2 regions of the Lysinibacillus sp. NPDC047702 genome follow, and region 2 is predicted to be linked to the other one. Evidence: riboswitches for the same ligand, from Rfam matches in the RefSeq annotation. Region 2 holds a riboswitch; the other holds the start of a gene.
The links. Region 2 has a riboswitch for S-adenosylmethionine ahead of metK (methionine adenosyltransferase). Riboswitches for the same ligand answer to the same signal wherever they lie in the genome.

Region 1: linked by a shared signal. The riboswitch ahead of ACQKIM_RS19370 (bifunctional homocysteine S-methyltransferase/methylenetetrahydrofolate reductase) and the one ahead of metK (methionine adenosyltransferase) in region 2 are both predicted to bind S-adenosylmethionine.

What each region holds. Positions count from the first base shown of each region.
Region 1 covers NZ_JBNNMG010000047.1:5,310-22,028, reverse strand. Annotated here, with positions in the region: gene ACQKIM_RS19445 (heme ABC transporter ATP-binding protein) at 1-455, shown strand, start outside; gene ACQKIM_RS19440 (monooxygenase) at 501-809, opposite strand; gene ACQKIM_RS19435 (DMT family transporter) at 965-1,279, opposite strand; gene ACQKIM_RS19430 (DMT family transporter) at 1,279-1,632, opposite strand; gene ACQKIM_RS19425 (TetR family transcriptional regulator) at 1,706-2,284, opposite strand; gene ACQKIM_RS19420 (hypothetical protein) at 2,551-2,721, shown strand; gene ACQKIM_RS19415 (endonuclease Q family protein) at 2,794-3,960, shown strand; gene ACQKIM_RS19410 (S-layer homology domain-containing protein) at 4,048-5,664, shown strand; gene ACQKIM_RS19405 (DUF2653 family protein) at 5,865-6,152, opposite strand; gene ACQKIM_RS19400 (hypothetical protein) at 6,140-6,607, opposite strand; gene ACQKIM_RS19395 (YdcF family protein) at 6,785-7,801, shown strand; gene ACQKIM_RS19390 (SEL1-like repeat protein) at 7,869-9,155, shown strand; partial or broken gene ACQKIM_RS19385 (protoglobin domain-containing protein) at 9,699-10,190, shown strand; partial or broken gene ACQKIM_RS19380 (methyl-accepting chemotaxis protein) at 10,473-10,958, shown strand; gene ACQKIM_RS19375 (protoporphyrinogen oxidase) at 11,277-12,665, shown strand; SAM riboswitch class I at 12,791-12,890, shown strand; gene ACQKIM_RS19370 (bifunctional homocysteine S-methyltransferase/methylenetetrahydrofolate reductase) at 12,976-14,823, shown strand; gene metH (methionine synthase) at 14,816-16,719, shown strand, end outside.
Region 2 covers NZ_JBNNMG010000058.1:18,172-34,890, reverse strand. Annotated here, with positions in the region: gene ACQKIM_RS21515 (ArsR/SmtB family transcription factor) at 1-111, opposite strand, end outside; gene ACQKIM_RS21510 (MDR family MFS transporter) at 279-1,457, opposite strand; gene ACQKIM_RS21505 (TIGR01212 family radical SAM protein) at 1,946-2,902, shown strand; gene ACQKIM_RS21500 (class I SAM-dependent methyltransferase) at 2,899-3,477, shown strand; gene ACQKIM_RS21495 (alanine/glycine:cation symporter family protein) at 3,607-5,115, opposite strand; gene ACQKIM_RS21490 (alpha/beta hydrolase) at 5,230-6,036, opposite strand; gene ACQKIM_RS21485 (gamma carbonic anhydrase family protein) at 6,172-6,693, shown strand; gene metK (methionine adenosyltransferase) at 6,827-8,020, opposite strand; SAM riboswitch class I at 8,311-8,429, opposite strand; gene pckA (phosphoenolpyruvate carboxykinase (ATP)) at 8,955-10,541, shown strand; gene ACQKIM_RS21470 (hypothetical protein) at 10,596-10,751, shown strand; gene ACQKIM_RS21465 (alpha/beta hydrolase family protein) at 11,704-12,480, opposite strand; gene ACQKIM_RS21460 (NUDIX domain-containing protein) at 12,464-12,928, opposite strand; gene ACQKIM_RS21455 (helix-turn-helix domain-containing protein) at 12,955-13,515, opposite strand; gene ACQKIM_RS21450 (L-lactate permease) at 13,692-15,170, shown strand; gene ACQKIM_RS21445 (hypothetical protein) at 15,259-15,648, shown strand; gene ACQKIM_RS21440 (aminopeptidase) at 15,736-16,659, opposite strand; gene ACQKIM_RS21435 (IclR family transcriptional regulator) at 16,673-16,719, opposite strand, start outside.

The sequences.
Region 1 (16,719 bases), on a different contig from region 2:
AACGGGATTTTCAAATTGTGAAGGATGCATTAAATCAAACAGGTATCGCGCACTTAGAAAAACGTAGCTTCAGCTCTCTGTCAGGTGGAGAAAAAAAACGAGTGATGGTTGCACGTGCTCTTGCTCAGCAAGCACAAATTCTAATTTTAGATGAACCAACAAATCATTTAGATATACAGCATCAATTACAGTTAATGGATTTAATTCAAACCCTACATTTAACAGTAGTTGCTGCTTTGCATGACTTAAATATTGCAGCTATGTATTGCGATCAAATTTATGTTTTACAAAAAGGTCAGATTGTTTGCTCTGGTACACCTGAAGAAGTACTTACACCGACGCTATTACAAGATGTATTTGGTGTTTATGCTGATATACAAACTCATCCTCTTACAGGTAAGCCTTATTTAACGTATGTATCTGAGCAATATACAAAGAAAATATTAAAATATTGATAGTTTGAAAAAGGCGTATCTCCTATTGCGGATACGCCATGTTGTTTATCGAAGGATAGGCCCATTGTTAATGGATGACAATGCTTCATTTACTGCAAAAATTTTACCGCGAATATTTGTTATTCCAAAGCTTGTTAGGCGGGCAGAGTGCATGGCTAAATATTTTTCAGCACTTTCTTTCGTTTCAAATAAATACACCCCGCCAGCTTCTTTAGCTAACGCGTTCTCAGTCCAAATTTTCCATATAACGCCTTCTTCATCATTAATACTATGTGCTAAATCTTTGAAGCCTTCAGACATCTCCGTACCAAAAGGGCCTTCCATAGTAAAGTCAACCTGTAATAAATACACCATTCTTAAAACCTCCTTTTCACTAGATTATATTTATCTTCATTCAGCAGATGTTTTTAGTATCGAAAGCAAAGCGGCAGCTACAATTACGCCAAGGCGAAATTGATTTTAATTCATTATAAATAAATTCTACCACAGAAGTACAGGAGCAAAGCAAATTAAGATACAGCTTTTAAGCCTGCCACGCCAATGATAATGGCAACGATACTAATCAGACGAGTAAGGTTTTTAGATTCACCGAAAAATATAATATTTACAAGGACAGCACCAACAGTGCCAATACCAATCCATACAACATAGGCGATGCTTAACTGTAAATAGTTGAAGGAGGAATATAATAACGCAAAGGACAATCCAAAACCACCTACATATATGAATAAATTACGTAGCGATTTTTTCTGACTGTAGAAACGTAAACCTACCACCCCGATAATTTCTGATATTGCAGCTAATAAAACAAGTAACCAGCCCATTAGGCATTCGCTCCTTTCTTGTTATCACTATCTCCAGCAGGGTTATCAGCTAATTTAAGCCCAATGACCCCTAATACTAAAATAAATATAAAAATCGCTTTAATAGTGTTAAACTCTCCTTCAAAAATGAAAATGTCCATTAATGTGGTACCAATTGTTCCTGCCCCAGCAAAAATCGCATAAACTGTGCCAGTAGGCAGGTTTTCACATGCTTTCGATAAGAAATGGAAGTCCATAGCGATTAAAGCTACGATAATAATCCAATGCCACCATGAATGTGCAACATTAAAGCCAAAAATCCAAAATAATTCAAATAAACTTGTTAGTCCAACATACAGCCAATCTTTTTTCATAGTTACGTTTCCTTTCGTTTAATAATATTTATGACTGACATTCAGTCATTTTTAGTGTGAAAAAGAACGCCACTTATGTGTGACGTAAGCCAAGTGCATGATGTAAAAAGTCAAGGAGTTCAAGCTTTTGCAGTCTGATAGATTCTTCTTCACTATCATCATATAAGTAAATTTGCTCAGCTGCAGATTCTACTAACCCAATAATAAGCTTAGAAGATTGTGTAGTATTTAATGAAGGGCGAATTATTCCTTGCTGTTGAGCCTCATATAAGAAATTATTCATCCATTCGTAATAGGGCGCATAAATATTTTCCCATTCTTTCATATGTTCAGTTTGAGTAATACCAGCGTAGATAAGAGCAAATACATCCCGATAGTCTTCGGTTAGTGAAAAAACAATATCGACTACTTTTTCAAGCTGGATTGCAAAAGGTTCCTGTATGGATATACCTTCTTTAATAGCAGCAATTATTTTCTCAACCATAACTTTCGCAATAGCCGGCATGACTGAAAGCCGTGACGGGAAATAAAGATAAAATGTTCCTTGAGCGATACCTGCAGCTTTAACGATATCGGAAACTTTAGTTTTTTCAATTCCCTTTTCACGAAAAACTTCAATAGCAGCTTGAATAATTTTCTCTTCCTTTGACATGTAATCCCTCGCTTTTGACTTGCTTAATACATATGTTACAAAATAGCTAGAGTAAAGTCAAAGAAAATGACTGATAATCAGTCATTTTCATCTTGAGTCAGCAAATCTTTACTGTGCGAAAGCGAAGCGACAGCAACAAATGTTTACTGTGCGAAAGTGCACCGTCAAGTACAGAATACTTTCGGACGCAATTACATTTCGACGAAATTGATATGCATAAATATCACTTTCTCAGGGAACTTTATGAATGAAAGGATTTGATGATAATGGAAGAGATTAAGTTTGCACAATTAAATCAACAGCAGCTTGAAAAAATTAATGAACTGGAAAAGAAAATTGACGTGACATTAGTGGCATATGATTCATCTTCAATCCCGTCGCAGGGCTCAGGTGCCTTTGAATCAAATAATAGCACACATAATAATCATCCATCATAATGAACAAAGAGATGCCTTGCAGCAATGTGAGGTTTTTCTGTGTTATAAAAATAACAGGAGTGAAATTTAATTATGAAAGAATTCTATGCTGATTTACATATTCATATTGGACGTACTTTTAATGGACGTGCTGTCAAAATTACAGGCAGTAGAACGTTAACATTAGCAAATATTTTAGAGACTGCTAGTGCAAGAAAGGGGCTAGATATTATTGGAATTATCGATTGTCATTCTCCAGAAGTAATAGAAGAGATGGCATTGATGATAGAACAAGACTTAATTAAGGAATTAGAGAAAGGGGGACTACGTTATCAGAAAACGACCCTGATTCCAGGCAGTGAAATAGAGATTTATGATGAGAATTGCTTAGGACCAATCCATGTGCTTGCCTATTTTCCGACGCTTAGCCTGATGAGAGAGTTTTCAACTTGGATGTCAAATCATATGAAAAATATCCACTTAAGCTCTCAGCGGATATATTGCGATGCACGAACGCTACAACAAAAAGTTTGTGAATTAAAGGGACTTTTTATTCCTGCACATGTATTTACACCATTTAAAAGTCTATTTGGTAAAGGTGTACAACGAAGTTTAACAGAAGTTTTCGATCCACAGCTAATCGATGCCATTGAACTGGGATTAAGCTCTGATACCTACATGGTAAGTAATATTAAAGAGCTTCAAGCCTATCCATTTGTCAGTAATTCTGATGCTCACTCTCTTGGGAAAATCGCTAGGGAATATCAAAAATTACGCTTATCTGATGCCAATTTTTCTGAATTGAAATTGGCACTTCAAGAGCAGCAAGGGCGAGCAATAACAGCTAATTATGGTCTAAATCCTTTGCTTGGTAAATACCATCAAACCGTTTGTGCAAAGTGTGGGGAACAGTTAAGTAATGTGGCAACTGTCTGCCCTAAATGTAACAGTATTCAAATTATAAAAGGAGTTGCTTTACGTATTCAGGAGTTATCAGAACAACTTGTCAATAAACGTGATCGACCACCCTATATTCATCAAGTTCCAATGGATTTTATTCCAGGATTAGGGCCAAAAATGATGGACCGATTAGTACATGCTTTTGGTACTGAGATGAATATATTACATCACGTCTCACTAGAACAGCTTGAACAAATCGTACCACATAAAATTGCGAAGATGATTGATTTAGCAAGAACAGGTCAACTAGTAATTGAAGTTGGTGGTGGGGGAATGTACGGAAAGATTCAATCTGATTAACAAGAAAAAAATGCATGCTCTTATTTAACCCATTTTTAACCTTCATCTATTAAAATAGTAATCAGTAGATGTTGAAGGAGTGAGAGTATGAAATTTTCAAAGAAATTTCGATTTTTAGCTAGTAGTGTACTAGCATTACAGTTAGTGGTGCCAATAGGTGCAAATGCTGAAGAGCAGAGAGATCTTATAGCACCAAGCTGGGTGACACAGGCAGATTATGTAGCATTAGGGGATTCACTTGCTCATGGCATGAATGAAGTGGGAATTATCGGATTAGGGTATGCCGATTTTGTTGCACAGGCTTTACAGAAAGATGGCCTTATTACTTCATATAATAAGGGCTTTGCTTATACAGGCTATACTACTAAAAATGTATTAGAAGATTTACAAAAAGATGTCGAGAAGCCGGTGGTTGGTTTTGGCTATCCAAACGAACAGGTAAAGCTTCGTACATCTATTAAAGAGGCGGAGATCGTTACTTTAACAGCAGGCGCTAATGATTTAATACCAATTTTAAAGGAATCTCAAGCTACAGGTATTAATGCAACGGCAATTCTAAAAGCTTCACAAGATGCAGTCACAAATTTAACAGCTATTTTAGCAGAAATTAAAAAGTTAAATCCGAGCGCACAGGTTTATGTGATGGGCTATTATAATTCCTTTCCATACTATAGTGAGGATTTACAAAAACAATTTAAACTATTATTAGCTGCGGTAAATTCCACAATAAAAGCAAATGTTGAAAAGGCAGGAGGCATATTTGTCCCAACTTACGACATTGTGGCAAAGGATGTGCCAAGCTATTTACCAAATCCAGAAAATATACATTTAAGTGAAGCTGGCTATATGGCAGTCGCAAATGAGGCATTTTTACCAGCCATTAAAGCAAGCTCATTATGGGATGTATCAAAAGTGATCAGTACAACTATTCAAAATAGTACAACCGTGCAGGTAAATTGGCAGAAGGCTATAGACAATGTTGGCGTTCAAAGCTACAAAGTTTATGTAAATGGTGAGTTAACAGCTACGCAAAATGCTGAAACGACAACAATTACGTTGGAACATTTAACGGATCATGCAACATATACTGTCGCTGTAAAAGCAGTAGATGCTGCAGGCAATGAAAGCGTACAAAGTCCAACTATAACTTTTTCGTTGGGAGGTACTTCAAGCTTTACTGATATAGAGAATCACTGGGCAAAGGAGTTTATTCAGAAAACAGCTGAAGTAGGGATTATGAAAGGCTATGCAGATGGAACGTTTAGACCTGAACAGAATGTGACTCGTGCACAGGCTGCTGCTATGCTTGTCAGAAGCTTAGGCTTAACGACGCAGAAACAGGCACCATTTACGGATATTTCAAGCTACGATGCAAAAACACAGTCTGAAATTGCAGCTGCCTATGCAAATGGACTTATAAAGGGAACGGATGGTAAATTTAACCCTGGCCAGCCAATTACTCGCGCTCAGCTAGCATTAATGATTAATCGTGCCTATGAACTTCAACAAAAGAAGCCTTATGTAGTGAAAGGAAATGCGCCATTTACTGATATTGCTATTTACAATGAAGAAACAAAGCGTGCGATTACTATGCTATATGAGCTTGGAATAGTTACAGGCAGTGAAGGCAAGTTTTTACCGGAAGCCTCAACAAAGCGAAGCCATGCAGCAAAAATATTTGTTAATTTTAGTGATTTATTTTGATTCAGTAGATTAAATCCATCTCTATAGGTGGTGAATTAATAACTGGTACTGGGGTTATGTTCATCATGCTATTAATGGTTGGACGATCAGTAGTCGATTTTACAATTGATGAAGACAAAAAGAAACAGATAAAAAATCATTTTTAAAATGAACAAAGCAGTACAATAAAAAATTTATTGTACTGCTTAACTTTTAGTTATTTACGATAATCTTGCAATAATGCCTTCTTCATCATCTAATACAAGCTCGATACCAGTTGAAAATGGATCACCATGCAGGACATCTTTAATCCATACACGTAATGCACCAATCATTGCTGCTGTATTGAATAACTCTATCTGTCTATTCACTTCGACTTCAGCACCAAAGCCAGCATCATCATCGTAGGTTAGCTCTACAAGCACTTCTTCTGGGCGAATATTTTTATAATATGCCTGTGATAAGCAAATGGCATTAATAATATCTTGTTCATTAATTATTTGTGCCATTGTGCTTCCTCTTTACGCTTCTTATCTTTAAATATATTCATAATTTTTACGACAAGCATAATGATGACAGCAATTGCTGCTACATTAATTAATAAACCTAAAATATTACCTAACAGACCCATACCACTAAAGAGACTACCAAATAATAAACCTGCTAAACCACCTAGCATTAGACCTTTCATAAGGCCACCAGAGAAGAAACCACCTTTTTTTGCAGTTGTATCTGTTTTGTTTGTAGATGTTGTATTGTTTTTATTTGTTGTTGCGTTATTTTGATCTTTAGATTTGTCCTGAGACTTTTGGATATTTGAGCTATTATTATTGTTTGTGAAGCCTTTTTTTCCTGATTTGTAGGATTTAGCTTCAGCAGTTGGTGTATCAGAAATAAACAATGTTGCCCCAACCGTTGCAAACATCAGTGTCGCTACAAAAATAGCGGCAAGAATTTTTTTCATTACTTACATTCCTCCAATATAATTTTTCATTTTGTCATAAACTAGTTCTTACTATTAATTTTACATGAACATTCTCAAAAAATAAAATAATCGCTGTCATTAATTTAGAAATAACGACAAATTTGAACAAGTAGTGTCGGGAGAAAGGGTATAAAGACTATAGAAAGGAGTGGGACGATGATACAAACATTGGTGCTATTAACGGCAATTTTCCTACTATTATATACGACGGAAAAAAGACGCTTTTTCAATGCAGTAGTACTGGGGCTATTAGGTTTACATATTTTAAGAGCAATCATTATTCAAAATCCTCTACTGCTGCCAGACAATCAAGGAATTGTCTCAGAGATGGGAATTGTCATTATACTCGGTAGTTTTCCAAGCATTATGTTTATTTTATCGATTGTGATGTTTATTAATAGCAAGGTTTTGCTTGAAAAAGAAGGTCGTAAAGTACGTAATTTATTGGTAGCAGTTTTTGGATTGAGTTTTTTTATCATGATGATATGGTATGTATTCGTGATATTTATGAATACTGAAAATGAAATTTGGCATATACTTTTTTTCTATGCGTTTTTGATTTTTGGTTATACAATGTTTTTATACACAAGTGTAATGGCATATGCAACTATTTATCATTTTACAGCTATTCGCTATGAGCCAAACTTTATTATTGCACTAGGATCAGGACTAATCGGTGATAAAGTACCACCGCTTTTAGCTAGTCGTTTAGACGAGGCAGTACGGCAATATAAAAAAAATGGTGAGCGACCTTACATTATCGTCTCAGGTGGTCAGGGAACAGATGAAAAAGTATCAGAAGCTTATGCCATGAAAAACTATATTATTGAAGTACATCAAATACCCACCCAAAAGATAATAATGGAAGATCAATCTATAAATACCGAACAAAATATGGCATTTTCAAAGGCAATTATGGATAGACATGCGCAAGGTGAAAATTACCGATCTTTATTTGTAACGAATAATTTTCATGTATTCCGTGCCAGTATATATGCCCGAAAGTCAAAACTTGATGCTCAAGGAGTTGGTTCAAAGACTGCCTTTTACTATGTTCCAAATGCTTTTACTAGGGAATTTATCGGTTTATTAGAAATGTATAAATGGGGTCATATATCTGTTTTTTTATTTATCACATTACTCGTAGGATTAATACTAAGAGCGTATGTGTAATCAATTTTAAACTGTCTTCCATATAATATTGGCAAGGCGGTTTTTTATAGTGCAAGGGGGGAAACGAATGTATGGACAATTATTAGCTGAACGAAATAAAGAGCGAATTGAATCCTTACTAAAGCTCACGCAAACTCAAGGTACATGGTTTGCACAAAACATCAAATTGCTAACATTTGAAGAAGTGCCATTAACAGCATTGCATAAAATGGTGTATCAAGTTGTGCACGGACTTCTAAAAAAAAATCAACAACGCCATTTACAAATTGTTCATCCAGAGCAGACGCAATCAATACAGGAAAATGTCTTAACGCTTTTAGCTGAGTATGATGATTTACTACGTGAAGCGATTCCACTCCCTATATATATTTTAATTTGGCAAATTTCTTCACTTGAGAAGTTAACCAATTGTATTGAGGTTGTTGACGATGTAATCGATGTATTGGAATGGTATTTTATCAATCAAGATGAGCAGTTTGAAGCATTTGATGAAGAAGATTTAGATCATGAGGTCATTATTGATTTATATAAAGAGGCAATCGAAGAACAAGATGCAGAAGCACAGTTTCAGCTCGGAGAATACTATAGTGCCAGCGATAGCTCCTGTTTTAAGCCTGAAAAATCTTTAAAGTGGTTAGAATTAGCCGCATCGCAGGATCATGCTGATGCTCAATATGTACTTGGTAATTTTTATTTTGAAGGTATAGGTGTACAGGAAAATTATTGCAGAGCTTTTTCATTGTATGAGGCAGCGGCAAATCAAGGGCATCCTGATGCTGCGAATAACTTGGCAGATATGTATTTTAACGGTGAAGGTGTATCAGAAAATTTGATACTTTCAAAGAAATGGTTTGACTTCGCTGCCAAGCAAGGTGTTGCTGAAGCTATGTTTACTCTTGGAATTATTTACGAGCAAGGTTTGGGTGTCGACATTGATGAGGAGCACGCATACTTCTATTATAAAAAATCTGCAGAAGCAGGCTATGTAGAAGCTCAATATAGGCTTGGAGGAATCTGTTTTGAAGGGCGATTAGGTCAATCGCGAGATGTAAATCGTGGTTTATACTGGTATGAAAGAGCTGCAGAGCAATATCATGTTGATGCATTTTATGATTTGGGGTTTATTTGGAGTCAAGGTTTAACCGGTATACGTAATATCGAGAAAGGAATTCATTGGTTTAAACAAGCTGCTCTTCAAGGAGATTCAGGAGCAAAATTACAGCTAGGGCATCTTTACAATAATGGAGAGGGTATATCTAGAAATGTGAAAGAAGCTATTAAATGGTACAGACTGGCTGCAGAGGCAGGAATAGAAGAGGCGACTGTTTTGCTGAATGAATTAAATGGATTGTAAATTTTTCGTAAAAAAAATGTAGTCATTTAGTTTCGATTATAGCTTCTGATTTTATGAGTATAAAGAATGGCGTTCGTTGTTTTGTTTAGGTATATAATAATAAGTGGAACTAACGGTAAAAATATTAATATAGTGAAAGGATAATAAAGACAAAGGAAAAATAAACAAAAAATAAGCAAAAGAAACATTAGTTGATGCAATTTAGCTGCCAAAAGATATTGTGGTAGCTTTTTTACTGCATTAAGTCGATAGTTTGGCTATAGGGACTTTTTATACAATTAATGGTAAAAAATGTATATCAGAAAATTGACAGCTATTTTAAAAATGTATAAGGTATATGAGTGATTTTGAAAAGAGCAGTTGATGCTATGGCTAAATGCTTTTTAGCAACTAAACAGTAATTAATCTAAGGTACTTATAAACCTATTCTCTTACATTTTGTAATATATATTTTTGTAAACAGAATTGGATTTTCTCAGCTTTGCAAAAGTACACGTGAAAGAGGGAAAATGTGTGATTTTTCAAAAAAAGAGAAAGACAGCAATGATAGACCTTCAGCAATATGTTGTAAAAATGGATGTTTCTAATTGCAAGTCAATGGTCAAGCAAATAGAAATGCTAAATTTAACAAAGCAGGACTTACAATATTTAAAAGCCTTTCAGCCATTTGTTGTAGACAATATTAATGACATAGTAGATAGATTTTATAGAATGATAGGGACTGAGCATGATTTAGTAAGTATTATTAATAATCACAGTTCTGTAGAAAAATTAAAAGTCACGCTAGGTCGCCATATTATTGAAATGTTTAATGGCACAATTGATGATGAATTTTATCAGAGACGTACTAATATTGCCAAAGTACATGTTCATATTGGTTTAAGAACGCAATGGTATATTTGTGCTTTCCAAGATTTATCATTATCATTCATTGACTTAGTGGAAGAATACATTCATCATCCCAAAGATCAATTTAATACAATACGGTCCATTTCTAAAATTTCAAACTTCGAGCAGCAATTAGTATTAGAAGCCTTTGAAAATACTGTTGAGCGGCACAAAGAGAATATGGAACGACAAAAGGAAGCAGTAGAGAAGGAAATCATAGCGTCTACAGAAAGCCTTGCTTCAATATCTAATGAAACAAATAACTCATTTCATCGAATAAGCAAGCAATCCGATGAAATTAAACAGTTTGCAAAAAACTCACTTTTAGTGTCGGCGATGGCTGAGAAGCAGGCATTAGAGGGACGAGGACGAATAAAGAGTCAATCACAAAATATGTGTAATATTATTGATTTGCTGAAGGATATAACAGAGAATATAGAACAGTTGACTGGTATGTCAAAAGAAATGGAATCAATTATGAGTGTGGTTACGACTATTGCCAACCAGACCAACTTGTTAGCTTTAAACGCAGCTATAGAAGCAGCCCGTGCTGGAGAAGCGGGTAAAGGCTTTAATATAGTTGCAGATGAGGTTCGAAAACTATCGATTCAAACAAAAGATTCTGTGACTTCAGTAGCCATGTTGTTACAAAAAACAAATGAACGGACAGATAAGTTAACACACTCTCTTAATAATATTCAAGAAGAGGTCATATCTGGTAAGGAAAATATGGTTCAAACAGAAGGGCAATTCACGAAAATATTAGAATCGATGACAGAAGCAAAAGAGCAGAATGATAGTATGGAAAAAGAAGTTTTAACAATAGCGGAGATTCTTAATGAGCTGGGAGTTGCCTTTGAAGAAGTAACAAATTCAGCTGAGAAATTAGCAAATGTTGCCCAACACTTAAATTAATTCATAGCAAGTATAGTATTTATTGTGGCAACTGAAGATCTACAGCCTGTAAACACTATAAAAACCATTAATATGTGTAAATTAATGGTTCCGAAGGCGATATATAGGTTATGCAATTTTGCAAGCTGATGACCGAGATTTAAGGTTAAAAGTATTTTTTTGTATCATTATGGAAAAATACATATTTTAGTCATAGAAATGGAGCTATCCTAACCACTGGATAGCTCCATTTTTGCTAAATTTGTAAAGGATTTAGCGTAATTTTCAATAAAAAGAGTTTATACTAAAGGAAGACAACAAAAATTAGGGGCGGTTAATATGGAAACAGTGGTTGTATTAGGCGGCGGAATTACGGGTTTATGTACGATGCATTATTTGCAGCGTCAAGTGAAGGAGAAAAATTTAGATGTAAAGCTTGTGCTTGTTGAAAAAAATACATATCTAGGTGGTAAGCTGCACTCTGCTCACGAACATGGATTCATTATGGAAACAGGGGCAGATTCAATTGTAGCTCGTCATAAAGGTGTTATGGAACTGATTGAAGAGCTTAATTTTGAGCAAGATTTGGTATACAACGAAACTGGGATTTCCTATATATACACAAATAATGAGCTCCATGCCATTCCTGCAGATTCGACGTTCGGCATTCCAATGAGCCTACACTCTCTGGAGGAAAGCACACTTGTATCCGAAGAAGGTAAAAAAGAAGCATTAAAGGATTTGACATTGCCGAATGCAGGCTTTACAAAGGACAGCTCTATCGGAGAATTTTTAACATATTATTTAGGAGAGGAGCTTGTACAAAACCAAATAGCGCCAGTACTTGCAGGAGTGTATTCAGGAGATTTACATCAATTATCGATAGCCTCCACTTTACCTTATTTAATTGATTATAAAAATGAGTACGGTAGTATCGTTAAAGGTTTTGATGCAAATCGACAACAATTTGTAAAAGCCGCTAATAAAAAGTTTATTTCGTTTAAAAATGGTTTATCGTCTTTAATTGATCGTCTTGAAGAAACGTTAACTGATGTAGAAATTATTAAGGGAATTACCATTACAAGTGTCAACAAGCAGGAGGATCACTACACTGTTACTTTGGCAGATGATACGGTTATTAAAGCAGATCATGTTGTTTTAGCATTACCTAATGAAGCTGTACAGAGCTTATTAAAGGATGATACATTGAACCGTTATTTTGAACAGTTCAATACTGCCTCAGCCATTACGATTTATTTAGGATTTGATGTACCCGATAATAGATTACCAGCTGATGGAACAGGCTTTATTGTGTCACATAATTCGGATGTAATCTGTAATGCAGCGACATGGACAAGCCGCAAGTGGAAGCATACTTCAGCAAATGAGCAATTACTTGTTCGACTCTTCTATAAAAGTATTAACCCTGCGTATGAGAAGTTACGTAGGATGACAGATGAAGAATTAGCGGTTGTTGCCTTAGAGGATGTAAGAAAAAGCTTGGGAATTGAAGAAAAACCAAATGTCGTGAATGTGAGTAGATGGATTGATCAAATGCCGAAATATGATTTAGCTCATCGTGATGCATTACAGGGTTTATTACAAGAGCTCGAAACAAATTATCCGAATTTATCCATTGCGGGCTGCTCTTATTTTGGTGTAGGTATAGGTGCTTGTATTCAAAACGGTAAAAAAATAGGGGAGAATATTGCTGAAAAACTCTCTTAATTGCAGAATATAAGACAAAAAATTATATTTTTCGTTTGAAATATCCTTTGTTACGTGAAATAGTCTTGACTCAAACGTTTGTTAACGATATGATTCTTTTAATTATTTAAAAAATTCATACTAAATTCTTATCAAGAGAAGCTGAGGGACTGGCCCTATGATGCTTCAGCAACCAACTTTTTGTCAGGTGCTAAATCCAGAAGACCCTATGGTCGAAGATGAGAAGGAACAAAATTACGAAACGTAAAAGCCTTCTTTGTGTTAAAGAAGGCTTTTTTATTATAGAAAAATAGGAAGAGGGGCTAGTTTTATGGGATTGCTTGAAAAGTTAAAAACGCATGTTCTGACAGCAGATGGTGCAATTGGTACGGTATTATACGGCTATGGCTTGGAGTACTGTCATGAGGAAATGAATGTTCAAAGACCAGAATTAATTGAAAAGATTCATAGAGAGTATATCGCAGCTGGAGCCGACATTATTCAAACAAATACTTATGGAGCGAATGCCATAAAATTAGCACGCTATGGATTAGAATCGCGTGTTCAGCAGTTTAATGAAGCTGCTATTACAATTGCAAAGCGAGCCGCTGCAGATGGCGGTCAATTTGTTTTAGGAACTATCGGAGGAATTCGAGGCATCCGAAAAAGCGATGCAACGTTAGAAGAAATTTTAGCGACTGTGGAAGAGCAAGCAACTGTATTACTTGCAGGGAATCCAGACGGTCTTTTACTTGAAACCTATTATGATTTTGAAGAATTAACAGCGACATTAAAAATGCTTCGAGTAAAAACCAAGTTGCCAATCATTGCGCAAGTTTCAATGCATGAACCGGGAGTATTGCAAAATGGTAAGAGTTTAAATAACGCTCTACATGAGCTTGAAGCGCTTGGAGCTGATATTGTAGGTGTTAACTGTCGTTTAGGTCCATTCCATACGATTCAAGCATTTGAAGGTGTAGAGCTTCCTGAGAAGGCATTTATGTCAGCATATCCAAATGCATCTCTTCTAGACTTAGAAGACGGCCGAGTGGTTTATGAGTCTGAGACAGACTATTTTGGTCGAGCAGCTGTAGCACTTCGAGATCAAGGTGTACGTTTAATAGGCGGTTGCTGTGGTACGACGCCAAATCATATTGCTGCAGCAAAAAAATACTTAGAGGAGCTATCTCCGGTAGAAGAAAAATTAGCGAAGCCAGAAAAAGTAGAGATTGTACGTGAGGCAGAACCATCAAGATTTGAGCCTCTGCATATAAAAGTAAAACGTCAACGCTCGGTTATTGTAGAGTTGGATACACCAAGACATTTAGAAATCGATGGCTTTATTAAAGGTGCTAAAAAATTATATGAGGCAGGCGCAGATGTGGTTATGATGGCGGATAATTCACTTGCATCTCCAAGAATAAGCAATGTGGCAATGGGCGCATTACTGAAAGAAACACATGGGGTACGCCCGCTAACACATATTACATGTCGAGATCGTAATTTAATTGGTCTGCAATCCCATTTAATGGGCTTAAATGCACTAGGAATTCATGATATATTAGCGGTGACTGGAGATCCAACAAAGGTTGGCGATTTCCCAGGAGCAACAAGTGTTTATGACGTATCATCAATGGAGCTAATACAATTAATCAAACAGTTAAATGAGGGTGTATCATTTTCAGGGAAGCCGCTACGTCAAAAGGCAAATTTCTCTGTAGCCGCTGCGTTTAATCCAAATGTACGTGTATTAGACCGAGCTGTATCTCGATTAGAAAAGAAAATTGAGCATGGGGCAGATTATTTTATTTCACAGCCAGTCTATACAAAGGAAAAAATTGTAGAAATTTATGAGGCAACAAAGCATTTAGAAGTACCAATCTATATAGGAATTATGCCAGTAACGAGCTATAAAAGTGCGGAGTTCTTACATCATGAAGTACCAGGCATTAAATTATCTGAAGAAGCATTAGCACGTATGAAGGCTTGTGGTGAGGATAAGGAACGCGCAACGCTTGAAGGAATTGCAATTGCTAAGGAATTAGTGGAGGTAGCTGCACAATACTTCAATGGTATTTATCTTATTACACCGTTCCTACGCTATGATATGACGCTAGAACTAATGAAATTTATTGAGCAATTGGATGAACAAAAAAGAGGGGTAAGTATAAATGGCTAAGCATTTGATTGAAGAGCAACTAGAGAAACGAATTTTAATTCTTGATGGCGCAATGGGGACAATGCTACAAAATGAAAACTTATCAGCTGAGGATTTCGGTGGCGAGGAATATGATGGCTGTAATGAGAATCTTGTACTAACTAGACCTGATGTGCTTGAAAAGGTTCATAGAAAATATCTGGAGGCAGGAGCAGATATTATTTGCACGAATACATTTGGAGGTACTCCTCTTGTATTAAATGAATATGATCTGGGAGCAAAGGCAGAGGAAATCAATAAACGTGCTGTGGATATAGCACGTAAGGCAGTGGATGATTTTTCTACCTCTGATTGGCCACGTTTTGTAGCAGGAGCGATGGGACCTACTACAAAAACCCTATCAGTTACAGGTGGAATTACCTTTGATGAGCTAGAGGAAAATTTTTATGTACAGGCGAAGGCGTTAATTGAAGCTGGTGCAGATGTATTGTTGCTAGAAACCAGCCAGGATATGCTCAATGTTAAGGCGGGTACTTTAGGAGTATCTCGCGCATTTGAAGCGACTGGCAAAGAGCTTCCTGTGATGATATCAGGAACAATTGAACCGATGGGAACGACACTTGCAGGGCAATCCATAGATGCATTCTACATTTCTATCGAGCATATTAAACCATTATCCGTAGGTTTGAACTGTGCGACAGGTCCAGAGTTTATGACGGACCATATTCGTTCATTAGCAGAGCTTTCAACGGGTTATATAAGCTGCTACCCGAATGCAGGCTTACCTGACGAGGAAGGCTGCTACCATGAATCACCAGAGTCGCTGTCACAAAAGCTAAAAGGCTTTGCTGAAAAGGGCTGGTTGAACATTGTAGGAGGCTGCTGTGGAACAACACCTGCACATATTGCTACTATTCGTGAGGTACTAAAAGAGGAAAAGCCGCGCCAATTACCAGAGGCAACGCATGGCCATGTAGTATCAGGTATCGAGCCATTAGTGTATGACGATTCTATGCGTCCATTATTTATTGGCGAACGTACAAATGTAATTGGTTCTCGAAAGTTTAAAAACCTAATTATTGATGGGAAATTTGAGGAAGCCGCAGAAATTGCTCGTGCACAAGTGAAGAATGGTGCCCATGTTATTGATATATGTTTAGCAAATCCTGATCGCGATGAACTAGCCGATATTCGTGGTTTTATGCAGGAGGTTGTGAAAAAAGTTAAGGTACCTCTCGTGATTGACTCAACTGATGAAAAGGTTATCGAAGAAGCACTTAAATTTTCGCAAGGGAAAGCTATTATCAACTCCATCAATTTAGAGGATGGGGAAGAACGCTTTGATGCAGTGTTACCGCTTGTAAAAAAATATGGTGCCTCATTGGTTGTGGGAACGATAGATGAGCAAGGCATGGCGGTTGATCGACATCGTAAGCTAGAAATTGCTGAACGTTCCTATAACTTGTTAACAGAAAAATGGGGACTTGCACCAGAAGATATTATCTTTGATCCATTAATGTTCCCAGTAGGTACAGGAGATGAGCAATATATTGGTTCTGCTCTAGAAACAATTGAAGGAATTCGACTCATCAAAGAAAAAATGCCACGTACATTAACAGTACTTGGTGTCAGCAATATCTCGTTTGGATTACCGCCTGTTGGTCGTGAGGTATTAAATGCAGTTTATCTCTATCATTGTACACAGGCAGGCTTAGACTATGCCATTGTGAATACTGAGAAGCTGGAGCGCTATGCTTCCATTCCAGAAGAGGAAATTAAGCTTGCAAATGACTTATTATTCAATACGAATGATGAAACACTAGCCGTATTCACAGATTTTTATCGTGATAAAAAGAAGGAAAAAACAGAGGCTGACATCCCTAAAACAGTGGAAGGTCGTTTAGCTTACTATATTTT
Region 2 (16,719 bases):
CTCATTGACACTTTTTTTACCATCTATTAGTAATTCTAGTATTCTTATTCGTAATGGATGAGCTAAGGCTTTAAAAAAATCTGCCTTAAACTGCTGCAATCCCTCTTCCACTAACATCCCTCCAAGGAATTTCACTTTAACATATTCAAATATTTGAATATGTATGATTGTACGCCTGTTTGTACGTTTAATCAATATCCAATCTAAAAAAACGAGTAAAAATTATACCTTTCGCACAATTTCCACTCGTTTACATCCTATTTTCGTCAGTCTAACCATTATTCAGTCACTGTTTTATGTTTACGTAAAGGATAGTCATAGATTAAACATGGCACAATAGCAAACAATACAACTATTACTAGAATTAACACAAGTACAATCATCCCAAACTGATCAACCATAATACCACCAAACAGAGGTCCAATCATCCTACCAGCTGTTGCCGCACTGTTAATAATTCCTTGATAGAAGCCCTGCCGTCCCTTGGGAGCAAGTTGATTTGCGATCGTTGGTAAAGCAGGTGTATAAAACATTTCGCCAAAAGTTAAGACAACCATGGCAGCCGCAAACATTGTAAAATCACTCGCAAAAGCAATAATTCCAAATGATAATGCAATCAACGTAACGCCAAATACTAATTGACGCTTTATAGTATGCTCCCATCGCTTTACAAGTGGTGCAATAAGTGGTTGCCCAATAACGATGAGAAGACCGTTAATCGTCCATAGCAAGCTATATTGTTTCAAGCCTAATCCTAAATCCTGTGTATACGAAGAAATAGTCGCACTCCATTGTGAATAAGCCAACCAGCATAGTACAGAGGATGCACTAATAATTAATAATGCATAAAATGGTGCTTTATTAATAATTTTCTTACTTTCCCCCACTACATTTTTCGGTGCAATACTACCTACCTCTAATCGCTTAAAAGTAAATAATGCTATAAAAAAGAATAAAATATACATGACTAGGTTTACCTTGAATACGTAGTCAAATTGGTAATCAGCCACAATACCAGCGAGTGCTGGACCTATAGCAACCCCTACATTTTGAGCAAGATAAATGGCATTAAAGGCTTTTCTTCCACCCTCAGGCCACGCAGTTCCGGCTAAAGCAAACATTCCAGGAAATACGATTCCCCCACTAAAGCCAAGGATCGTTAAGAACCATACATAATGCGGCCAGCCGTGCCAAATCGTTAACCCTATTAATGAGGCAATCGTTAAAAGAATGCCGAGCATAATTGACTTAAAGCCACCTATTCTATCAAATAGATAACCACCTAATAGATTACCAAATACCCCAGCAGCAGAATTCAACATCAAAACAAAGCCAGCCATCGCCAGTGACTTCCCTAGATAATCGTGCATATATATGGCGTTTAAAGGCCATAAAAATGAGTTGCCCGTTGTGTTCACAAGCATTCCAATAATTAAAAACCAAACACTTTTCGGCATAGAATGACCTCCATTATTTCGCTACTCTAAATAGTTAGTGTATGCCGAAAAATACAAAAGCACAAGGGAAATATTTTTACCTTTTTTACAGTGGTAACACAACATAAAAAGTATATCTTCGCTGCATTCAAGCTGATTGATTTGATTTTAATTCATTTGCTCGGGTAGACCAGCTTTTCGCTCCGCTTCCCTCTTCTTCCGCTCGGGTCGGTCGGCTTTCCGCTCCGCTTTCCTCTTTTTCCGCTCGGGTGACCGACTTTCTGCTCCGCTCTCCTCTTCTTTCGCTCGGGTGACCCGACTTTCCGCTCCGCTTTCCCTTTCATTCATTCCGGTTAATTCAGGTAAGCACCGTTGAATCCAATTGGCATAAATGCCTCTTCATAGGAATACAGAAAATTCCACTGTTTGAAGTTTCACATTATTAAATTCTTCCCTCATGACGGAAGCACTAGTACATGATAAAATATAGTGTTAGAGGAGTGAAATAAATGACAGAAACAAGCTTTCCTTTTCCTTCAGATGGGAAAAGATACTATACATGGAATCGTTATTTACGTGGGCAATTTGGTCATAAAGTCTTTAAAGTAGCACTGGACGCTGGCTTTGACTGCCCAAATCGTGATGGTACCGTTGCTTTCGGCGGCTGTACATTTTGTAGCGCAGCAGGCTCTGGGGATTTTGCTGGTAATAAAGTAGATCCTATTGATGTGCAATTCGCTGAAATTCGAGACAAAATGCATCAAAAATGGAAGGATGGCAAATACATGGCCTACTTCCAGGCTTATACAAATACACATGCTCCGCTTCCAGTATTAAAAGAAAAATTTGAAGCGGCACTAGCTCAGGATGGCGTTGTAGGCTTATCGATTGCTACTCGTCCAGATTGTCTACCAGATGATGTAGTAGAGTATTTAGCCGAATTAAATGAGCGCACGTATTTATGGATTGAGCTCGGTCTTCAAACTGTGCATGAAAAAACTGCAAATCTTATAAACCGTGCTCATGATTATGCCACATATGTGGAAGGTGTTGAAAAGTTACGAAAACATGGTATCCGTATATGCTCACACATTATTAATGGCCTTCCTCTCGAAGACTATGACATGATGATGGAAACTGCTCGTGAAGTGGCAAAGCTCGATGTTCAAGGCATAAAAATTCACTTGTTACATCTTCTAAAAGGCACACCTATGGTCAAACAATATGAAAAGGGTATGCTAGAATTTTTAGATCAGGAAGTTTATACAAAGCTAGTAGCAGATCAGCTTGAGATTTTACCACCGGATATGGTCATTCATCGTATTACAGGGGATGGACCCATTGATCTAATGATTGGTCCTATGTGGAGTGTTAATAAATGGGAGGTATTAAATGGCATTGATGCGGAGCTTGAACACCGTGGAAGCTGGCAAGGGAAATTTTATCAGGCTGAGGTTGTCAAATGAAGCTAGAACGCGTTTTACAATATGCACAACAACTATTAAAGGCTACAATTGAAGAGGGCGATACAGTGGTGGATGCTACGGCAGGTAATGGTCATGATACATTATTTTTAGCACAGCTTGTTGGAGATAATGGTCAAGTGTATGCCTTTGATGTTCAAAAAAGCGCTGTGGATACCACACTGCTTCGCCTGCTAGATCATGGCTTAGAGCATCGTGGACTTGTCTTACATAGAGGGCATGAGGAAGTTGCTAAATATGTACACAAGCAAGTAGCTGCTGCCATATTTAATTTAGGTTATTTACCAGGCAGTAATCACGATATTATTACAAAGCCAAATACGACGATAGTTGCTATTCAAGATTTACTAAATCTGCTGAAAATTGGTGGACTGATTGTTTTAGTCATCTATCATGGTCATCCAGGTGGTAAGGAGGAACGTGATGCTGTCATAGAGTATGTGAGTCAGCTTCCACAAAAATATGTTCATGTATTAAAATACGAGTTTCTAAATCAACAAAATGATCCACCTTTTGTTATTGCACTAGAAAAAATGAAAGAGTACCCAATCGAATAATTTTTAAGGCATGGCTTCGATACCTACATCGAATTCATGTCTTTTTATTTATCATTTATACAACCCTTTACATAAAAAAGCTATCAAATAGAAATGAAACATTTCTATTTAATAGCTTTCCTATATCAACTATTTATTTTGACGCTTTTCATTATAATCAACCCAGAAATCGGCACCTTTAATACCTAGTTTTCGAGGATCAAAAACAGGATCTTTTCCTTCTTTTTTCTGTTTCTCATAATCCTTCAATGCCACTATGGCAGGCTTCATAATGATTAAAATTGCTATAACGTTAATCCATACCATCAGCCCAAGTCCAACATCCCCCATTGCCCAAGCAAGGTCAGATGTACGAATTGTACCATAGAATGCAGCTATTAAAATTGCAAACTTCGCAATCCATATGAAGACTTTTTCAGTAGATCCAGAGAATAAATAAGCCACATTTGTTTCAGCAATATAGTAATATGCCATAATTGTCGTGAAAGCAAAGAAGAATAATGCAATCGCTACAAATGGACCACCGAATCCTGGTAACGAAGAATCTACAGCAAATTGTGTATATGCTGCACCTTCCTTAATACTTTTTGCAAATGTTAGTTGATCTTCTCCACTAAGACCATTTTTGTTAAATTCTCCTACGTGAATAAATGGATCAACGCCTTCTGCTGCCTTCTCATCCTGTACATTATACATACCTGTAAATAAAATCATAAATGCTGTAGCTGAACAGATTAATAATGTATCAATGTACACGGATGCTGCTTGCACAATTCCCTGTTTTGCAGGGTGTGATACTTCTGCGGCTGCCGCTGGATGTGCACCAGTTCCTTGACCAGCTTCATTTGAATAAATTCCGCGCTTAACGCCCCAAGCAATTGCAGAGCCAATAATCCCGCCAAAAATTTCTTGTGCACCAAATGCACTAGAAAAAATAAGAGCGAATACGGATGGTATTTCTGAAATATTCATCGCAATAATGATAATAGCCATAATAATATAAGCTAATGCCATAAATGGAACAATAATCTGTGCAGCATTCGCAATGGATTTAACCCCGCCAATAATAATTGCACCTAATAATACAACAATAATAAGACCTGTAATCCATGTTTGAATATTGAAAGCGTTTTCAACAGCAGTTGCAATTGCATTTGATTGAACACCCGGCATTAAGATTAACATGGCAATTAATGCTGCTATAGCGAAAATTACTGCGAACCATTTTTGCCCCATTCCTTTTTCTATATAAAAGGCAGGTCCACCCCGATATTCAGTATCTTTTTCCTCTTTATAAATTTGAGCTAAAGTCGATTCCACATAAGCAGTTGCTGCACCAATAAAGGCGATTGCCCACATCCAAAAAACTGCACCAGGTCCTCCCATACCGATGGCTGTAGCTGTACCAGCAATATTACCCGTACCTACTCGCCCAGATAATGCAATAGACATAGCTTGGAAAGATGAAATCCCCTTTTCCGATTTTTCACCTTTAAACATTAAAACAAACATGTCTTTAATGTGTCTTACCTGTAAGAACCGTGTAATGATTGAAAAAAACAGCCCAATTAACAAAATTCCGTAAATAAACCACGGTCCCCATAAAATGTCATTCAGTTTTCCAACTATTACTTCCATTTTACCCCTCCAATGTGAAAATTCTATTATAAGTCATTATAGTATTACAATTTTCAGAAAATTACAATATTATATTACACTAGCAATAAAATAGTAATTAGGAGAGGCCATACATCATTCGATGATATAGCCAATTCTACGAAGTGCGTTGTTGATAAAATCACGAATATAGACAAAAATCTCTTCCCGCTCTACTTCATGAAATAGATTATGGTAGCAATTCGCCCATTCTTTGAATTGAAACTCTGTAAATTCCTGCTGATGAAGCCAATTACGAGTCTGTTTAGTTTCCGTTATATTATCTTTTTCAGCTGTCATCACAAGCATAGGCATATTAGGGAATTCAGCCTTTGGTAATAATACTAAATTTCGCATCATTTGCTGCAGCTCTCGATACCATTTCACTGAAACAACTGTCATAAAAGGAATCTCATCCTTCATCTCTTCTCTACCTTCTACACTGCGAGTCAATTTCTCAAATGTAATTTCATGTGTTATTTTAACATTAGCTGTTAGAGCACTTAAACTTGTTAAAGCATTTGATAGTTTACCTGGTAACAACTTCAATTGAAGCCATGGTGAGGTTAAAATAATGCCTGCACATTCATATTTTTTCTTCTGCATAGTATGTAGTAATAATGTTGCACCAAGCCCATGTCCTATTAAAAACACTGGTAAGTTATACGAAAAAGCATTCTCCATTAAATGTCTTGTATACTTATTGTATTCTTTAATATCTTCATCATGGACACGCGAAAATCTTGCATTGACACCATGATTAGGTAAATCTCCCATGACTATGTGGAAGCCTTCCAATCTCAGTTTTTCTATTAGCCATGCATACCAGCGGTGATTTTCATATGCACCATGAAGAATAGCAACCACAGCCTTTGCTTGTCCATCAGCTTCCCATTTCCACATTTACATAGTCCTCCTAAAAAAATAATTACACATTGATTATAAGTGAAATATCTAACTTCATTAATTTTATATTTCCATCAAGTTGCGTATTTGATACGATAATATTACATCATAGAAAGAAAAGAGGCGATTCTCATGATCTATCCATTTAAAGGTAAAGCACCAAAGATCGATCCATCCGTTTTTATTGCTGATTATGCTACCGTTACTGGTGATGTTACAGTAGGTGCAGAAACAACTATTTGGTTTAACACTGTTATTCGTGGTGATGTGTCACCAACTATTATTGGTGAACGAGTAAGTATTCAAGACCTTTGTTGCTTACACCAAAGCCCGAAATATCCACTGATTATTGAAGATGAAGTAACAGTGGGTCATCAGGTAACTTTACATAGCTGTACGATTCGCAAAAATGCCTTAATAGGAATGGGTTCAATAATATTAGACGGAGCAGAGATTGGAGAGGGTGCATTCATAGGAGCTGGCAGTCTAGTACCTCCAGGTAAGGTCATTCCACCGAATAGCTTAGCATTAGGTCGTCCGGCTAAGGTTGTTCGTGAATTAAATGCTGAAGATAAAGAAGATATGGAACGTATCGTCCGTGAATATGCAGAAAAAGGACAATATTATAAATCTCTTCAAGCAAACAATAAATAAGCCAAGAAGCCCCATATGATTTCGGGGCTTCTTTTTTATATTTAGAAAAGGGCTTTGTAAATAAATTAGCCCTTCCTGATTAGTACTTTAAAATAATTTACAATTTACTTTAACACTTTAGCGAGATAGCTTATTAACGTACTCTTTCTCTTAAAGCCTCGGCTTTATCTGTTTGCTCCCAAGGAACATTTAAGTCAGTACGACCGAAGTGTCCATATGCAGCAGTTTGCTTATAGATAGGGCGGCGTAAATCAAGCATTTTAATAATTCCTGCTGGTCGTAAATCAAATAGCTCACGTACCCACTCGACAATCTCACTTTCCTTCACTTTTCCAGTGCCAAATGTATCAACAGCAATGGACACTGGCTGAGCAACGCCAATTGCATAAGCTAATTGTACCTCAGCACGTTCTGCTAAACCTGCTGCTACAATGTTTTTGGCTACATAACGTGCTGCATATGCTGCTGAACGGTCAACCTTTGTTGCATCCTTTCCAGAGAACGCACCACCGCCATGACGAGCATAGCCACCGTATGTATCCACGATGATTTTGCGTCCAGTTAGACCGGCATCACCTTTCGGACCACCGATAACAAAACGACCAGTCGGATTAATGAAATATTTAGTATTTGCATCTAGTAATTCACTTGGAACAACTGGTGCAATTACGAACTGTTTTAAATCTGCCTGAATTTGTTCAAGTGTTGCTTCTTCATCATGTTGTGTTGAAATGACGATCGTATCTACTCGTACTGGAATATTGTTTTCATCATATTCAATTGTCACTTGCGTTTTTCCATCAGGACGTAAATACGCTAATTCACCAGATTTACGCACTTCTGTTAAACGACGTGCTAATTTATGCGCTAGACTAATTGGTAATGGCATAAGCTCAGGCGTTTCGTTACATGCATAACCAAACATTAAGCCTTGGTCACCTGCACCAATCGCTTCAATGTCAGCGTCTGTCATAGAGCCTTCACGAGCCTCTAGTGCTTGGTCAACACCCTGTGCAATATCCGGTGATTGCTCACCAATAGCTACAAGCACTGCAAGATTTTCTGCATCAAAGCCATATTTCCCACGCGTATATCCGATTTCTGCTACAGTATCTCGGACAATACCTTTAATATCTACATAGGTAGAAGTTGTAATTTCTCCTGCTACTAATACTAATCCTGTTGTTACTGTTGTTTCACACGCTACACGTGCATTTGGATCTTCTGCTAAAATAGCATCTAAAATGGCATCCGAAATTTGGTCACAAATTTTGTCTGGATGTCCTTCTGTCACGCTCTCTGATGTAAACAGTCGACGGTTTGTCATTTGGTTTTCCTCCTATTACTCTTCCAAAAAATATTTGTGAATGAATACGGTACTCATTACCCATGTCAAGTCCGCTCCTAAGGATTGAACTCTCAAGCCGTTGTTGCTGTCGTTTCACTTTCGCCCAAATAAACAGCTGCTCTTTTAACACGAGGATTTCGAAAGATCCGTCATTATAATAAGGAAAGAACTACATATGCTTACCTTTGTATTTGTTTTTAACAATAAAAAAAATCCTTTTCTCACGCTTACTAACATGAGGAAAGGAATAATGACTTCGTAACCTTTCACTCTTATCGTTCAAGGGGTTCCCCTTGCATCAGGTTGGCACCAACGCATGTCGTGAAATAAGTTCATGCAGGTTGCCGGGTTTCACAGGGCCTGACCCTCCACCAGCTCGGGATAAGAGTATCCGTTCAATATCTCATATTACGTAAAAGGTCGAACGTTGTCAAATATTTTTTGCTGTATTATTGTTAAGGTATGAGAGAAACTTTATGATTGGCATTTGGGTAAGGCTGTAAACTGTAGCAAAATAATCCCTATTACTACCTTATATCCTGTGATAACATAAAGGTGATCTAGTATCTTCATACATATAGCATAATATTTGTTGCTCTGAAGCCAATCACCACTACATGCGGGAAGATGAAATCAGTTTTTGCTCCTTCCGAACTTGAGTTAACAACCTTCCATCTTGTGCGAACCTCATGTTAGTCAAAAGCCTTCAAAAGCTGTTATGCTCCGGTGAATGAATGATGACATCTCTCATTATTAATTACTTTTTGTCGTTTTCTTGAAAAGTAATAAAATCTCAAAAATAATTTCTGAATTAGTATAGATTATTTAAGCAATTGTGTTATACTATTTTTGAAATTAAGAAATTCTCCCTCAAACTCAAGGGAATACTATAAAAAAGGATGGTATTTAATCGATGAATTCAGTAGAAATTGCAAACGAACTGAAGGAATTATTAAGCGGCGGTAACATTAATGTTCAACTTTCAGTACCACAATTAGCTGAAAAGGCTACATCTCGTGGTGAAGCTATGTTAACAGTAGATGGCGCAGTTCGTGCAGAAACTGGCAAATACACTGGTCGTTCACCTAAAGATAAATATACGGTAGAAGAAGAAAGCACAAAGGATAAAATTGACTGGGGGAAAGTAAACCAACCAATTTCTTCTGAAGTGTTCGATAACTTATATGTAAAAGTAGTAAAATACTTAAAAGAACGTGACGAATTATTTGTATTTAAGGGATTTGCTGGTGCCGATAAAGATTCACAGCTTAGCATCCAAGTCATCAATGAATATGCTTGGCACAATCTTTTTGCTCATCAATTATTTATCCGTCCAACAGAAGAAGAGTTAGCTTCTCATGTTGCTGACTTCACAGTAATCTCTGCTCCTAACTTTAAAGCAGACCCTGCTGTGGATGGTACAGCTTCTGAAACATTCATCATTGTATCTCTTGAAAAGAAAATCATCCTAATCGGCGGAACTGAATATGCTGGTGAAATCAAAAAATCAATTTTCGGTATTATGAACTACTTATTACCACAACAAGGCATCCTTTCTATGCACTGTTCAGCAAACGTTGGTGAAGCTGGAGATGTAGCATTATTCTTCGGTTTATCTGGTACTGGTAAAACGACTTTATCTGCTGACCCTGACCGCAAGCTTATCGGTGACGATGAACACGGTTGGTCTGATAATGGTGTATTCAACATCGAGGGCGGTTGCTATGCAAAAACAATTAACCTTTCTGCTGAGAAAGAACCAGAAATCTACAATGCAATCCGCTTTGGTTCAGTTCTAGAAAACGTAGCTGTTGATCCAGAAACTCGCGTTTGTGACTATGATGATGGTTCATTAACAGAAAATACACGTGTCGCATATCCAATCCAATATATTGATAATATTGTTGACCCATCTGTTGCAGGTCACCCAAAAACAATTATCTTCTTAACAGCTGATGCATTTGGCGTATTACCTCCAATCAGTAAATTAACAAAAGAGCAAGCAATGTACCACTTCCTAAGTGGCTTCACATCAAAGCTTGCTGGTACAGAGCGTGGTGTAACAGAGCCAGAACCAGTATTCTCTACTTGCTTCGGTTCTCCATTCCTTCCACTTCCAGCAACTGTCTATGCTGAGATGTTAGGTCAAAAAATTGACGAACATGGTGCGCAAGTATACTTAGTGAACACTGGTTGGACTGGTGGCGAATATGGCACTGGCAGTCGTATGAAGCTTTCTTACACTCGTACTATGGTACGTGCTGCAATCGAGGGCAAATTAGCTGGAGCTGAAACAATTCAAGATTCAGTATTTGGATTACATATTCCAACTGCTGTTGAAGGTGTACCAACAGAAGTGCTTAACCCTCGTGATGCATGGTCAGACAAAGCAGCTTATGATAAAAAAGCGGCTGAGCTTGCTGGTCTATTCAATGAAAACTTCAAGAAATTCTCTAACGTTTCTGAAGCTATCACTACACTTGGTGGTCCATTAAAATAATTGCTTAAACAAAGGGAACGATTTTAGTCGTTCCCTTTTCATGTGCAAAGCTTCATGGGGGCGTCCGATGAGCCGCTTGGGGCAACAGATGTTTTTTGCGCGAAAGCGAAGCGGCAGCAGCAGGAGGTTGGTCACGAAGGCGTTGTCACAGGACGTGATGCCTTTAGCCTTCGTTCCCCTTATATGCTCGCTCCAGGGTCTCATCTGTGACGCTGTGATCCCCGAGGAGTCACTCAGTCTACACTCCAATCAACCACTGCTCATCGTATTTTCTTCTGGCATTTTACACAAATGTATAGTGATAAATTGAGGTCTTAGCCATCACTATATTGCTAAAAACGGGGTTTGGGTAACATTTCCCTATTCAAAAGCGGTGTAGCAATAAGTGGCTTTATGTATAGTTACAAAGAGTTTTATGTACAAAATGTAGGTTGACAGCTATAGAATTGTCCCACTATTCTATCCATTTAATGATTGTGAGTAATATGCTACTTTTGAGGTAAGAAAATAATTAAAGTTCTACACTATTGCTGATTGGAGTGTAAGGCTACTCGACTCCCATGGGATAGCGAGACAGACGAGACCCTGATGCCAACACGATGTTGGTCACGAAGGCGTTGTTTCTGTCGCTACGCTTTCGCACAGATAAATTGTCACAGGACGGGACGCACTTAGCCTTCGTTCCCTCAGCGCAGGAAGCGGCTCGTCGCTCGCCCGCAGGAAGCCTTGCTCTGCGCGAAAGCGAAGCGTCAGCGGCAAAGCGAGTAGCCTGGAACGGAAATCACCTTCATTTTGACTAAATATTCACAAAGAGTCCCTTGACTATTTTATTTTTCAACACTATGCAAAGAGAACGATTTTAGTCGTTCCCTTTTTCTTTTTACTTTTTACGAACTTTGTATCGCTGCTTAGGACTACTTGAGGAGCTAACTATGCAGGTAGTGAAGCTAATGCTACCAAACAAGTATTAGAGCAGTAACATATTTTTCCCCTTTCATGCTAGTTAAGGTGTACTGAAGAAGATATTTTAGTTGGAAAGTGGAGTAGACATGACTGCTGGAGATGATTGTTAGGGGAACATCCAATCTTTTAGAAAAATGGTAAGTAATTATTTTCCACCATATCCTCGTTAAAAATCACTGTTCGAGGAATGGCGGCCCAATTACTGACGTTTCATCCATTCGCAAAGAGCATGAACGGTCTCACGATTTTTTGCTGGTGGATATTGATGTGCGTAATGACGATCATACCATGTTTCATAAGTTTTGTTGGTATCCTGCAAATAAAATTCTAATTGTCTGGCATGCTCAATATCTACATTTTCATCTTGATATCCATGAATAATAAGCACTGGAGCTGTAATATGCTCTATTTCAAATAATGGTGTTCGCGCATCATAAGCCTCTGGTACACGATTAGGCGTTCCTCCAATAACTCGTTTCATCATTCGGCGCATATCAGTCCGCTCCCAATAAGTAGCAGTTGCATCCGAAACTCCTGCCCATGTTACAACAGAAGTAATATCTCTACGTAATATCGCTGTCCAAAGTGCCATAATACCACCGCGTGAAAAGCCAAAGACATGAATATGATCATTGCAATATCGCTTTAACACATCTACTGCGTATACAGCATCATATCGATCAGCTCCTGCAAACTCATCTCGCCCCTCACCACCTCGATTACCTCGATAATACGGTGCAAATACGATAAAGCCCTGTGAAGCAAATTGTGCGACACGCGAAGGTCTAACCATACCAATGCTCTGCATGCCACCACGTAAATATAAAAAACCATCATATGTACCTTCTGCTTTTGGCTCAGCCAACAAACCCTTCACACGTAGCCCCAGAGAAATATAAGTAATTTCTGTTAATCGAATAGCTGGATTTGGTGAAGGATAGGCACGCTTTTCAACGATGTCACCATTGATCATAATGTTTCAACTCCTCCAGCATTTTTTGCATGCCTTCATCCTTCATATGAAAGCTTAAATTTGGATGATTCGCAAATTCATCATCTGTTAACCAAGTCATCCCTGATGTCTCTAAATCAAACTCGATGTCCTCCTGCCCTGCATATTGAGCAGTAAAAACCGTTTTACAAAATAACACTTCATCATGAACGGCATATTCTGCAAACCACTTCAAATTTTTCACATGTACACCTGTTTCCTCAAACACTTCTCGAATTGCTGCCTCTTCCAAGGTTTCTCCAGGCTCTTGCTTTCCTCCTGGAACCTCTACGCCACGTTTTTTATGAATCGTACATAGCCATTTGTTATCATATTTTATAAAAACAAGAACATGTTTAGGTTCAACTGTAAATTCTCCTCTTGTAAAACTTAAATCCACACGTAAACCATTTAAATCTATAAATGAGAACATTCTTTTCAGCTCCTTTATTTGCCCTTTTATTTCATACTTTGAGTCGAATCGATTACTAAAAAATATTGGCATTCTTCAGCAGTTAGATTTATAAATCTATGCTCTGTATCTGCCTCAAAAAAGAAAGAATCTCCCTCCTGTAATTCTTCAATAATTGAGTCATTCCCTAATTCGACTCGTAATGTCCCCTTTTGAATATAAATAAATTCTTTAACGCCTTTTTTATGTGCTGGAAAGACACCTGATTCTTTATTTGCAGGCACTATATTCAAAATAAACTCAATTCCTCTAGAAGGAAACGAAGGAGACAATAAATGACGCTGGAATCCTGAATTTTCATCCCTATAAACTAGTCGTTCCTTCTTTCTAATGACAATCGTATCCTTTTTTTCCTGCTGATCTAATAATGCAGATAGCGTTGTATTTAATGCCTCAGCGATTTGACAGGCAACTTGAATGGTAGGATTTTTTTCTTCCCTTTCTATTTGAGATAGCATAGAGGCACTTACTTTACTAAGAGCGGACAGATCGTGTAATGTCATTTTTTTTTGCTTTCGTATGTTATTTACTTGTTTTCCAAATCCCATATATTCACACTCCTTTTCTCGCAATTTTTTTTTGGAGATACAGTTATTTTTACTATAGTGTAATTATGCTATTACAATCAACAATAATCGCTAATATTTTACTCTTTAATATTTACACTATAAGGAAAATATAATACACTATAGTGTAAATTAACTTGTCATTAGGAGTGATTTATTTGATAAAGGTTATCTTTGCACTTTTACCGTTAATCAGTATATTATTAATGCTTTTCGTTTTAAAAAAATCTTCAATTTTTACAGGGAGTACAGCAATACTTATAACAGCAGCCATTGCCATTTCTCCAATTTATCAAACTAGCACAGATGTATTATCAATTCCTTTTATTAAAAGCTTTTTAACGACATCATTGGTTGCCTATATTTTATTCTTTGGAATTTTTTTGTTTCATTTAATGGAGAAAGCAGGAGCAATACAGAAAATTGCCTCCTTCATTTCAACTTCAACTAATGATCGTGTCTATCAGGTTTTAATTCTTGCCTTTGGGCTATCGCCTTTAATAGAGGCTGTAAGCGGGTTTGGTTTAGCTATTATTGTGATAGCACCCATTTTGATAGCTTTAGGTTTCCATCCTTTACAATCAGCTCTTATTGCATTAATCAGTCTTTGTATTATTCCATGGGGAACGTTAGCAATGGGGACAATTATCGGAGCAACTTTAGCCGATATTCCATTAGCCTTATTAGGAATAGTAAGTGCATTGATGTGCATTCCTATTTACATATATTTTTCTTTTTTAGTAGTTTTTATAGGGGCGGGTAAGCAAGCTGTAAAAGAGAAATTTCTCAGTATTTTCTTTATTGGCTTATTATTAGGAGTTTCCGTCTTTATCTGCAATTTATATGGTAGTGTAGAGCTTGCAGGTATTTTCGGCTCATTAGCTGTCATCGCTGCAAGCTTTTGGATGATGAAAAGAAATAATAAAAAGCCTTTTGTAGAAACACCAAAAGAATTAATCAAAAATCTTTCACCTTATTTACTGCTCATTATCCTGTTATTCATTTCAAGAATGATACTGCCGCTAAAAAGTTTTTTATCAGCTTGGACTATAACGAGCCCAACTTATAATTATCAGTTTTCGCCTCTCTATGCACCAGGCTTTTTTCTCATTATCGTATGTATTTATAGTATTGCTATCTTTCATATCAATCGCATAGCTATTCTAGATAGCATCAATTTAACGATCAAAAAATGCTCTCCTGTTATACTAACTACATTTTTGTATATTGTTGTGTCTGAAATGATGTCGCAATCTGGAATGATAAATGTCTTATCTGTGGCTGCCGCACAAGCCTTTGGATATTATTTTGTACTATTGACCCCAGTCATTGGAGCAATAGGAGGCTTTCTAACGGGTAGTAACACTGCTTCTAATACAATGTTTATTCGATTGCAGACTGCAACAGCGCAACAAATTGGCATTTCTCCACTATTGGCTGCAAGTGCTCAAAATGTGAGCTCGTCTCTGATGACAATGGTTAATCCTTCAAGGGTTGCCCTTAGTTGTTCAGTTTGTCAAATTGGTGAATGGGAAAATAATATTCAAAAGAAATTGGCACTTGTTGGGGCTGGGACTCTTTTACTGATAGTCCTTGAAATTGCCATAATAGTTGTTTTCAAATTAAATCTTCATTAAAGATAAATGAGGAAGCACCCTCTTTTTTAAAAGGATTCCGTAACTTTTTGGGATGATAAATGTCAAATAAATAAGGAGGGAGACATTAGTGAAAAAAATAAAATTCATTTATCTATTTATTTTTTCCTTATTCGTATTAATTGGCTGTGCTGATAATCATAAAGAAATTAACGTTTCTGTAAGTAAAAATCCTGATGCACAGGAAGTATTGTCATTAGATCGTAATGCGGATATATTTCAATGGGATGATGTCATTTATAAAACAGATATTGATTGGATTAATGATCTTCAGTTAACTGAAAATTCCAAGGTTGGAATAATTGAAACTAACTCTTCGAATGCAGCAGAATTTAAAAATGGAACAGCTAACAAATTATCTGTGGGCACTGAAATTTTTACAGTGAAAGAACGAAATGATGTGTTCATGGTGAAAGATAATGGAGAAATTAAATTTTATTATTTAATAGTAGAAGGTTAATAGGAATATTTGATATTTTATAAAAAAAGCGTATTCGAATTTAATTTGAATACGCCTTTGACCTGGTTGAAAACAACAGTATCATTACTAAATAACTTGTTTACCATCGAAATAGACGGTTGGATTTTTGATGACACAATCAATATGGACATCTGCCGCATTTGCTCCACCAAATGGTACATTACTACCAAATGCAATATGAATGGTGCCAAATACCTTTTCATCCTCAAGGACATTCCCGCATAATATAGCACTTTTGTTTGCACCAATTCCAAACTCCGCAATTATACGACCGTTGCCATCCCCTAATAATTCAAGTAATTTTGGGCCATCTGAGCCAATCGCATCCTCTAGGCGACCATTACGAAGCTTTAGCAATAATGGTTCTTTCAACACACCAATATTGGCAATAGAGCCATCGACTAAAATTTCACCATTTGCCGAAGTTTCAATCGGAGCAATGTAGGATTCACCTGAGGGAATATTACCATATTCTCCAGAATTACGTACAATACCTGTTGAACGAATTCCTGAACGATCTTCTACGCTAAACGTCAGCTCATATCCATCTTTTACAATTTGAACATCTTTTGCAGTGTTGAGTAGATTGACATAGCTTTCTACAAGTATTTCTATTTCATTTGCATCAGCATGAAGTGCTCCTTGCTCAAGCATTGCGAATGTAACACCTGGCATCGTAGCAACTCGTCCACCATTTTCACACGCCTTTTTACGAGCCATTGTATGCGTGAGAGAATGGGAGGTAATGCATAAAGTAACATCTACATGAGACATCAGTGATGATATAGCGTTCACTGGTTCCTGCCCAGATTTCTTCAATAATGGCATCACAACTAACATTGTGTTTTCCGTTATGGTTAAACCTGCCTGATGGAAAATTTCAGCGATCTCTTGTTTGTGAATATCCGTTAAAATCATCAGTGTTTCTGAGGATTGAACATTTAAATTATTTTTTAAGATATTCAGTGCAATCTCCTGTAAATGTTGCATGTATTTTTTCTCCTTAATTAAAATTCAAATGATACCTACGTATAATATTTTCAACATCTT